DNA from 2 places in the Shewanella halifaxensis HAW-EB4 genome. Region 1 is predicted to be linked to the other one. Evidence: riboswitches for the same ligand, from Rfam matches in the RefSeq annotation. Region 1 holds a riboswitch; the other holds the start of a gene.
The links. Region 1 has a riboswitch for cobalamin ahead of SHAL_RS17915 (ABC transporter ATP-binding protein). Riboswitches for the same ligand answer to the same signal wherever they lie in the genome.
Positions count from the first base shown of each region.

Region 2: another riboswitch for cobalamin. It lies ahead of SHAL_RS17025 (TonB-dependent receptor domain-containing protein); the one in region 1 lies ahead of SHAL_RS17915 (ABC transporter ATP-binding protein).

Region 1 covers NC_010334.1:4,212,699-4,217,545, reverse strand. The annotation lists gene metH (methionine synthase) at 1-1,092, opposite strand, end outside; gene SHAL_RS17920 (histidine phosphatase family protein) at 1,333-1,980, shown strand; cobalamin riboswitch at 2,408-2,560, shown strand; gene SHAL_RS17915 (ABC transporter ATP-binding protein) at 2,690-3,619, shown strand; gene SHAL_RS17910 (FecCD family ABC transporter permease) at 3,612-4,667, shown strand; gene cobT (nicotinate-nucleotide--dimethylbenzimidazole phosphoribosyltransferase) at 4,735-4,847, shown strand, end outside.
Region 2 covers NC_010334.1:4,004,649-4,009,495, forward strand. The annotation lists gene SHAL_RS17020 (arylesterase) at 205-810, opposite strand; gene SHAL_RS17025 (TonB-dependent receptor domain-containing protein) at 904-2,757, opposite strand; cobalamin riboswitch at 2,883-3,092, opposite strand; gene SHAL_RS17035 (NADPH-dependent FMN reductase) at 3,436-3,957, opposite strand; gene SHAL_RS17040 (LysR family transcriptional regulator) at 4,203-4,847, shown strand, end outside.

The sequences.
Region 1 (4,847 bases):
CTCAAGCCCGGACAGACGACAGGCCACGGGAATATCTGGGAGTTTACGGGCGTTATGTTTAATTACTGCATTGCGTATAACGCGGATATGATCCGGTGTGGTACCGCAGCAGCCACCGATAATGTTTAAAAAGCCTTCCTCTGCCCACTCTTCGATAACATCGGCCATCTGTTCTGGGCTCTCATCGTAGCCACCAAATTCATTTGGCAGGCCGGCGTTCGGGTGTGCTGAGACGAAGCATTCAGAAATTTTTGATAGCTCTTCCACGTAGGGGCGCAGCTCTTTTGGCCCAAGAGCACAGTTAAGGCCAATCGAAAGTGGCTTAACGTGACGCAGTGAGTTGTAAAAAGCTTCGGTGGTTTGTCCCGTTAGCGTGCGACCAGAGGCATCGGTAATGGTGCCTGAAATCATAATTGGTAGGCGGAAGCCTTGAGTGTCGTACACGGTTTCGATGGCAAACAACGCGGCTTTGGCGTTAAGGGTATCGAAAATGGTTTCCACCATGATGATGTCGCAGCCACCAGCAATCAGGGCATTGATAGATTCAATATAGGCTTCAACGAGCTCATCGAAACTGACATTACGATAGCCAGGGTCGTTGACATCTGGGCTGATAGAGCAGGTGCGGTTGGTCGGGCCTAAAACGCCTGCAACATAACATTGGCGCCCCGTTTCAGCTTCGACTTCATTGGCCGCTTCTCGGGCAAGGCGCGCACCTGCCAAGTTAATTTCGGCCGAGTGAGCTTGCATGTCGTAATCGGCCATGGCGATACGCGTAGCATTAAAGGTGTTGGTCTCGATGATGTCAGAGCCTGCTAATAGGTACTCTTTATGGATCTGTTTGATGGCACCCGCTTGTGTGAGCACCAACATGTCGTTGTTGCCCTTTACATCGCAATGCCACTCTTTGAACTGCTCACCGCGAAAATCGGCTTCATCAAATTTGCGATCTTGGATCATGGTGCCCATCGCACCATCGAGGATAAGGATCCCATCAAGAAGCTTTTGGGTAAGGACTGCTAAAACCTTGTCGGCAGTGTCTTGAGTATGTGCTACTGCGCTCAAGGCATGTGTTGGGGTACAGGTTGCCATAGATAATTCCTACCAGTTCGCAAAGTCATTTTTTATGTATGTAAATCATGTCCGCTATTTTCATTTAAGGCCTCTTCGTGATTGAGTGGCCATTTATTTTGTTTGGACATTTATACGTATAGACGTCCATAATACGTGAGAGGCGATAAAAAGTGCAAGTGCTAAAGCATGATACTTTTTCAGCATTAAAACCCAATGAATTTTAACTAAGTGTCTGATAAATAATGAAGGTGTGCGGGGATGATGCAAACCACTAAGGTGATTTTACTTCGACATGGTGAATGTGAGGGCGGCAATATTTTACGCGGTCAAGTCGATGTGGCCTTAACTGGGCAGGGTGAACAGCAGATGCGAAAGGCGTTTTCTGCGCTGAGTTTAGTATCGTTTCAGTCTGAAGCCGAGCCAGAATTAGCGGCACCGCAAGCGCCTGAAGTGGTGTTGAGTTCACCGCTTATTCGCTGCGCTACAATGGCAGGGAGGTTTGCACTGTTAAACCAGTTACCTTACTCAGTCGAAGCTGGGTTTAGAGAGCTGAATTTTGGCGACTGGGATGGACAAACATTTGATACTCTCTATCAGAACTATGCTCATGAACTTGATAACTATTGGGCTAATCCTTGGTTATTACCACCGCCCAATGGCGAGTCGATGCAGGCGTTTGAGTCTCGTATCGATACGGCTTGGCAGACGATGCTTAAGCAGCATCAAGGTAAGCGCGTACTGCTGGTAACTCACGGCGGCGTGATCCGTCATTTGATGGCCAAAGCGTTAGGTGTCAATCAAGCAGCGGGTTTTTATACTTCGCTTAAATTGTCCTATGCCGCCACGGTAGAGATTGATGTTTTGCATGATGGCGAGCAGCAGTACATGACCCTTAATTGGCGGTAAAGAAGGAGCTAGGGTTAAGAGAAGATTCTAGGTTTCAAAGAAGGTACTAGCTCATAGGAAAAGCAGGTCCTAGGAAAAGCAAAAACGGAAAAGCTGAAACGAACGGCCTGTGGCCTAGGGAACGTGACTGCGTCACTCACAGAACGCTGCGCTTACGGGAAAGATTAGAGGATATCGTTTCTTGTAGGTCGGGCTTTAGCCCGTCAGAAAAGCAGAGCGACCTGCGGCCTTTTGAGCGTGACAGCGTCACTGACGGAAAAGATTAGACAATATCGTGTCCCTGAAGCTGATTTTCCTCGCTCCGAATTGAAGCGTGTACCAGTAATGTAGCTAGATAAGAAAAAGCTCAGCACGCAAGTGCACAAAGGCGTGTTAAACTGCGGCGTTATCTTATTTGACGTTGCACTAATGCGCTAAAGTTAGCGTTAAATAAGAATGAAAGTTAGGTGCTTAACGGCATAAAGGGAACCGGAAGCTGACTGCAAGCAGTGGCTTAGTCCGGACTGTACCCGCAACTGTAGGGAAGCTTAGCCGTAGCGCTGCTTCTAAGTCAGATACCTGCCTAACTGATGTTGTTCAGTACGTATCAATAAGTACGTGTTGATAATTAGAAGTGTATCCATATACACATAAACTCGTGCGGGCGACTCGAGGGAGACAAGAAAGTGAAACTAAAGACAGGGCTTAGAGGCTGGGTCGAATGCCTCTCATGACAAAATGGGCTAGCATAAACAATCCTAGTACCCAAACCGATTTGGACGCAAAAACAGTGCTGTCGGTGAAAGACTTGAGCTGGCAGCTAGGTGGTAAAGCGATTTTATCGGGCATTGAATTTAGTCTAGCTGAAGGCAAGATGCTGGGGATTATTGGCCCTAACGGCGCGGGCAAGTCGAGCCTGCTGCGCTGCTTATACCGCTTTATTAAGCCTACAACAGGCTGCATTCATCTCTTTGGCGACGAAATTAACACCTTGTCGGCTAAGGCGTTTGCACAGCAAATTGCCGTGGTGCTGCAAGATACTCCGCATCATTTCGAGATGACCACTGCGCAGCTTATAGCCCTTGGGTTAACGCCTCACAAAAGTGCATTTGATTTTACCGGTCGCGCCGACCGCGCAGTGATAGCGCAGGCGCTTGAAAAAGTTGGCCTACAAGATAAAGCCAATCAAGCCTACGAGAGCCTATCTGGCGGCGAGAAGCAGCGAGCCTTGATTGCTCGTGCTGTAGTACAACGGCCTAAGTTACTTATTCTCGATGAGCCGACAAATCACTTAGATATTCGTTATCAGATCCAAACCTTAGAGTTACTGCGCAGCCTCAATATCACAGTCATCACCTCTATTCATGATCTTAACCTTGCCAGCGCGCTGTGTGATGAACTATTGCTGCTTGATAACGGTCGAGCCATAGCCTGCGGCTCACCTAAAGCGGTACTCACCGAGCAGCGGATCGCCGAGGTGTTCGATGTGTGCTGTCAAATTAGGCCGCACCCTCAGCATGGGAATCCACTTATCAGTTATTTCTATGGTTACGAGGCTGTCTCGGCAAACGGCGTTCATACAACCGCTGATATAAAGGCGGGTGTTCAAGTGAAAGCTGAAGCTCTGGCTCAAATGAAAGTTGGAGACCCTGATGAGTAAGGCCACAATCGCTAGCAACCCGCTAGCAATGACTTGTCGTCGCCGAACTGAGCATCTAGTGCTACTTATACTCACTTTTGTGGCATTGCTTACCCCGTTTGCGGCTACAAGTTTTGGTGCCGCCACTATTAGCGCTGTCGATGTGCTGAATGTGTTTAGCCATAAGTTATTTAATATCGGCGAGCCTATCGGCGTGAAAGAGCGGATTATTTGGGAGCTGCGTTTACCGCGAGTGTTACTGGCATTTATCGCCGGGGCAGGGCTGTCGATTGCGGGCAGCGTACTGCAAACCGTGACCCGCAATCCTCTGGCTGACCCTTATCTTTTTGGGATCTCCTCTGGCGCTTCTTTTGGCGCCGTGGTGGCTCTTACTCTCTTTAGTCAAAGCATGCTCTGGCTAAGCCTGCCTGTTGGCGCCTTTATTGGTGCCAGCCTTTCAGTGGTGATGGTACTCAGTCTATGCGGTCGTAACTTAAGTACTCAGGTCGAGCGGATGCTACTTTCTGGGGTGGCGATCTCGTTTATGTTTGGCGCAATGGCCAGCCTAATGCTGTACTTCTCTAGCCCACAAGCAGCGGCATCGGTACTATTTTGGACTTTAGGTAGCTTTGCTAAAGCGAGCTGGCAAGGCTTGTGGTTGCCAGCGGCTGTCGTCATCGTTGCCACCCTAGTTATCTTGCTGAATAAGCGCCAAATAGTGGCCATGCGTGCCGGTGATGAAACCGCCCATACTTTAGGGATTAATGTTGGGTTTTTGCGGCTTAATATGTTGCTATTGTGCTCGCTTATCACCGCAATCTTAGTCGCAAATTGCGGCGGAATTGGTTTTATCGGGCTAATGGTGCCCCATACCGTACGCTTGCTGTTTCCTGGGCGATACCCTCTGCTATTAACGGCGCTACTGGGCGGACTATTTTTGGTTTGGGTCGATGTGTTAGCGCGAACTCTGCTGAGTTACCAAGAGCTGCCAGTGGGGATCATTACCTCGGTGATGGGCAGTATTTTCTTTTTATTTATTTTAGGTAGTCGCAGTGCCAAGCGCATCTAGCGAGCCATTGTAATAGTGATCGTTGTACGTACAACTCAACCTTATTAAGCGGTTAAGGGAATCAAATATGTTCGATATTAAACTAATAAATACTGAATTTGACGATGTCATTCAGCAAAAAATTGACACAAAAACCAAACCCTTGGGCGCTCTGGGCGACTTGGAAACCTTAGCGCTGCA
Region 2 (4,847 bases), 210 kb from region 1:
TAATTCCGTGTAAATTAACCCACATAATGACGTCAAAGGTCAAGCCATATAAGCGACTACCTTAACAAGTTTCAACAATTCTCTTCGCATTAATTTACCTTTACTAAATTAATAGCCGATTAAACCATCCATTCACGACTAGACTGATTTGTACACTCTAGAGTGAGATTTTTTTACAAATTAAGGCCTGAATGTAACCCTTTGCTATATTGCCTGATAAATAGCATTCGCGAGGGCTAAATAGCCGGCATCATTTAAATGTATAGCATCTGATTTTTTACTGGGACTTTTCAATAAATGACTTAAGACATCTTCGACTAAAACTAACTGATATTGCTCTGCAAGTTCCTCATAAATGGGTGATGCCGATAAAAATAGACTCTTTTGCGGCACTGCAACCAGTAGAACGGGGATCTGTTTCGATTGTGCCATCTCAATCATGGCCGCCAAATTGGATTTAGTCGTCATAGTAGGATGGTTTCTTAAGAAGTCATTGCCACCTTCTAACAAGATTAATAGCTCGGGTGAATGTTTATCTAATAACGTGCCTAAACGTGCGGCACCGCCAGTTGTTGTCTCTCCAGAGACTCCGGCATTAATCACATCAAAACCGCTCATGGAAGCAAGCTGGCTCGGATAATCTTGCCCCTTCGACGCGCCAATACCGTATGTGAGGCTATCGCCAAAGGCCAGCACTCGTGCATTTTCGGGCAAGGCGGGAATACACGCACCGGAGCAAGCTTGTAATAATAGTAATGACAGTATGGTGAGAAGTAGACCAAATGGCCTCAGTATCGACAAGTGTTTCATTGGCATGCCTACTTAGGAGTTTGCCAATTTATAACATAAAAAAAGCCAGACACAATGTCTGGCTTTTTTGCAATCGCTATACGTCAGCGATAATTAAAATGCTTGGTAGCTGACGCTGAAGAATAACTCTCTTCCAGGGCTAAAGTAGTTTTGATCTGAGATAATCTCTTCATCAAACAGGTTATTTGCCTTTAATCGTAAGCTCCATGCATCGTCTAGCTGGTAACCAATGCTTAAATCTAACTTGTGGTAGGCATCTAAGAACTGCTCATCGCCGGCGTAGCGCTTACCTTGATAATGGTAGTTTGCTAGCAAGTCGAACTGTTGCCAAGTATAACTCAGCAAATAGTTGAATTCGTTCTCACTACGACCAACTAACTGCTCACTTGTATGCTTGTTTTCTGCATCTAGATAGGTATAACTAAGCTGATGTTCTAGCCCTAGTAATTGATAATTTGCCGACAGTTCAACACCATTAATCTCGGCTTTATTGATGTTAGCTGGCTTCCAGATATCCCAACCGTAATCATCCTTCTCGCCTGTAGGTGCCCAAGCGATAAGATTATCGATGCTGTTTTGGAACACACTAATATAAGCACGAAGATCTTGGCTGTTAAAATGCAATGTCAGTTCATAACTTTCGGCGGTTTCAGAGATAAGATCTGGATTACCTGAGTCTGGCCAATATAGATCGTTGAAGGTTGGCGCCTTAAAGGCGGTGCCCGTTGCGGCGGCGAGACGCCAATGCTCATTAAACTCATAGGCGAGGCTGGCGTTATAGGAGACTTCACTGTCGATGTTTTCAACATCATCGTAACGTACGGCAACTTCAGCCAGCAACTTACTCCACTGTTTTTGTACTAATGCATAGACACCAAAAATATCACGCTGATCTTGAGCATAGTCACCTCTAACCGACTCATTTGACCAATCGATACCACCGGTCAGAGTTAAATCATCGGCAGCTAAATACTGGTTACTCCAGTTGACTTGGTCACGCTTAGTTTCAAACTCAGCTGTCGCGACACTCGCATCATCGCCACGGAAGTTTTCGTTATAATCTCGAGACTGACTCAGTGCTAACTTGCTGGTAAATTTGTCATTGTGGTACTGACCCGCTAGGTTCCATAAATAATTCTCGTAGTCAGACTCATCTGCCGAACCCGATGCATATATATCATCGTATTGAGTATTACCTTTATCGTACTGACCATTCCAAATCGCTTGCCAATTCGAGTTAATCTGCTGCGAGCCTTTCAGTGAAAGCGCGTTACGCTTATAACCATCATCATCGTTTTCCACTTCGGCGCCGTTATACACATCATAGCCTTCGGACTGCTCATGATTGACCGCGATTGTTGTGCTACCATTGCCATGATTCACTCCCGCGCCAAACGAGCCACGAATATAATCATTCGAGCCATATTCAGCACCAGCAAACCACTCTCCGCCTTCGAGTTGACGGGTAAAGATCTGAATAACGCCGCCAATCGCATCGCTGCCCCAAACCGAGGCTCTAGGGCCCTTAAGCACTTCGATACGCTCGATATTCTCTGGCGACAAAGTATTAAAGCTCACCGTCCCTAAGGTCGCCGATCCGACTTTAACGCCATCGACCAGCACTAATACATGGTTTGAATTACTACCACGAACACTAATTGACGTTGCCTGACCCGCGCCACCATTACGCGATACGCTTACACCCGGGAGTGTCTCTAATACGTCAGCAACAGATTTAGGGTTAAGGCGTACAATCTCTTCACGCTCAATGGTATTGATAACGGTCAGTTGCTGATCGGCTGTTGTATCGAAACGAGACCCTGTTACTGTGATTGCTTCATCGATAGCAGTTGAGTTTACATCGACGTCAGCGGCCTGCGCCGACAATGCAGATAGGCTAATAAGACTGCTAACTAGCAGTGCGATTTTTGATGGTTGTGTTCCCATTTACCTTTGACTCCTAAAGGAAAACGGGGCAAAAACGTCACGGTGATACGACCAATAAATGGAAAAACTCCATCCGTTTGCTGGTTCGTCTAATTGCCGCATTTCGAGATCTGCCCGCCGAAATCATCGAAATCACTATGCTGGCCGGTCTCCGGACTTAGGTTCTGTATCAATCAGCGATTAACACACGAGTACAAGCTTTATAACACCTTTCCATTGAGGTGCACTCGTCTCTCACCATTCACCGTTGCGGGGGCAGTGTCAGAATTTAACTGACTTCCCGATTATCCTCGATTACAGCTGTAACCTAAGGCACCAGTAAAGTTGACTAAAATATTTTAGTTTTATCAAAAACTAGGATTATTCCATAGTTTGATTTTTTATCGCTCAAGAGTGAAAAAGTGCCACTTTTGAGAGTGCGCGCATTATAGACGTCTATACGGTTAAATGTCTAACTTAACCGCCGAACAAATCAGCCTTTTAGATAAGCAAATCCTATTTACAACCCATCGGTTAGAACATAAATCCGTTGGTAAGACTATGGCCCGTTGCAAATATCATGACCTAATAAAGCCTAGCAAGGATTGGCAAAACCAATGGGATATTGGGCGATGCAGCACAAACAAAAAAGCGAATGCTCGGCATTCGCTTTTCAAGTTTAAATCTTCAACTCTCGATTTACAGTAACGCTAGCGCCGTCTTTAGCTGTTCTTCCAGCTCTGAATTACGCAGCTGCTGCTTTTCCATATCGAAATTATCGAAAAAGCTTGGTACTGAAAGTGTCGCTTTCACGTCTGCAGCGAAATAAGGCGCTGAGCCCGCTGCTGCGGCTAATACGCTCGATGCGCCGCCAGGTCCTGGCGAAGTCGCGAGCAGTACCATTGGTTTATTCTGAAATACCTTCATATCGATACGTGACGTCCAGTCAAACAAGTTTTTATAAGCTGCTGTGTATGAGCCATTGTGCTCGGCAAAAGAGATAATAATCGCATCGGCTGCACCAATTTTGGCAAAGAACTGTTGAGCCAACTCAGGGTGGCCCAACTGCTCTTCTCTATCTTGGCTAAAGATTGGCATTTCATAATCATTAATATCGAGGATTTCAACCTCGGCACCTTGCACTAATGATGCTGCATATGTTGCAAGTTGCTTGTTGATTGACTTAGTGCTGCTGCTGGCTGCAAAGGCTAATAGTTTCATAATAGGACTCTCTATTCAGTAATTCTCTATTCAGTGATTATTCATTGACGCTGCAGTCACAGCTGCAAAGTGTATTTGATTCAATTGCCATCCACTCAACTTAGCGCTTAATACTGAGATTAAGCCGTTCTAAAAAGGTTACGTTTTGAGCGACAATTCGATGTAGAGCAGTGTATATTAGATAGCAACTGTGATTAATTACCTCAAAAGATATTAACTATTTCCATATGACTCTTAATGCGACGATGAATAAGCTATTTGATGGTATCGTAATATTTGCGCAAGTGGTGAAAAGTGGTGGCTTCTCAGCTGCCGCAGAGGTGCTGGGGCACTCCACCTCCTACGTGAGTAAAGAGGTTAATAAGCTCGAAGAGCGTCTTGGGGTCAGGCTACTCAACCGTACCACCCGCTCTATTGGATTAACCCCCGAGGGAGATGCGTATTATCAGCAGTGTCTGCAGTTAATTATCGATGCAGAGTCAGCCGTGGGATTAATCACTCAAAACGATGTCAGTCCACGGGGAGTCTTAAGACTCAGTTGCCCCGTCGGTTTTGCACAAAATCATCTTAAACCGATTATCTCACAGTACCTGCAGCTTTACCCCAATGTCAGCTTAGATTTAGATTTAAGCGATAACCGCACCGATGTCGTTGCCGACGGTTACGACTTAGCGATTAGAGCATCGGCGCAACTTGAAGAATCGAGCCTCATCTGCCGTAAGATATATAGTTGCAAAGCCTATACCGTAGCTTCGAAAGAGTATATTTCACGCCATGGTAAACCCCACCACCCAAGAGAGTTAGAAACCCACAACGGCATCTGTTACTCCAACCATAAGCAGCCAAGTCGCTGGGATTATATTGACCATGACGGCAAGCATTTTGTCGTT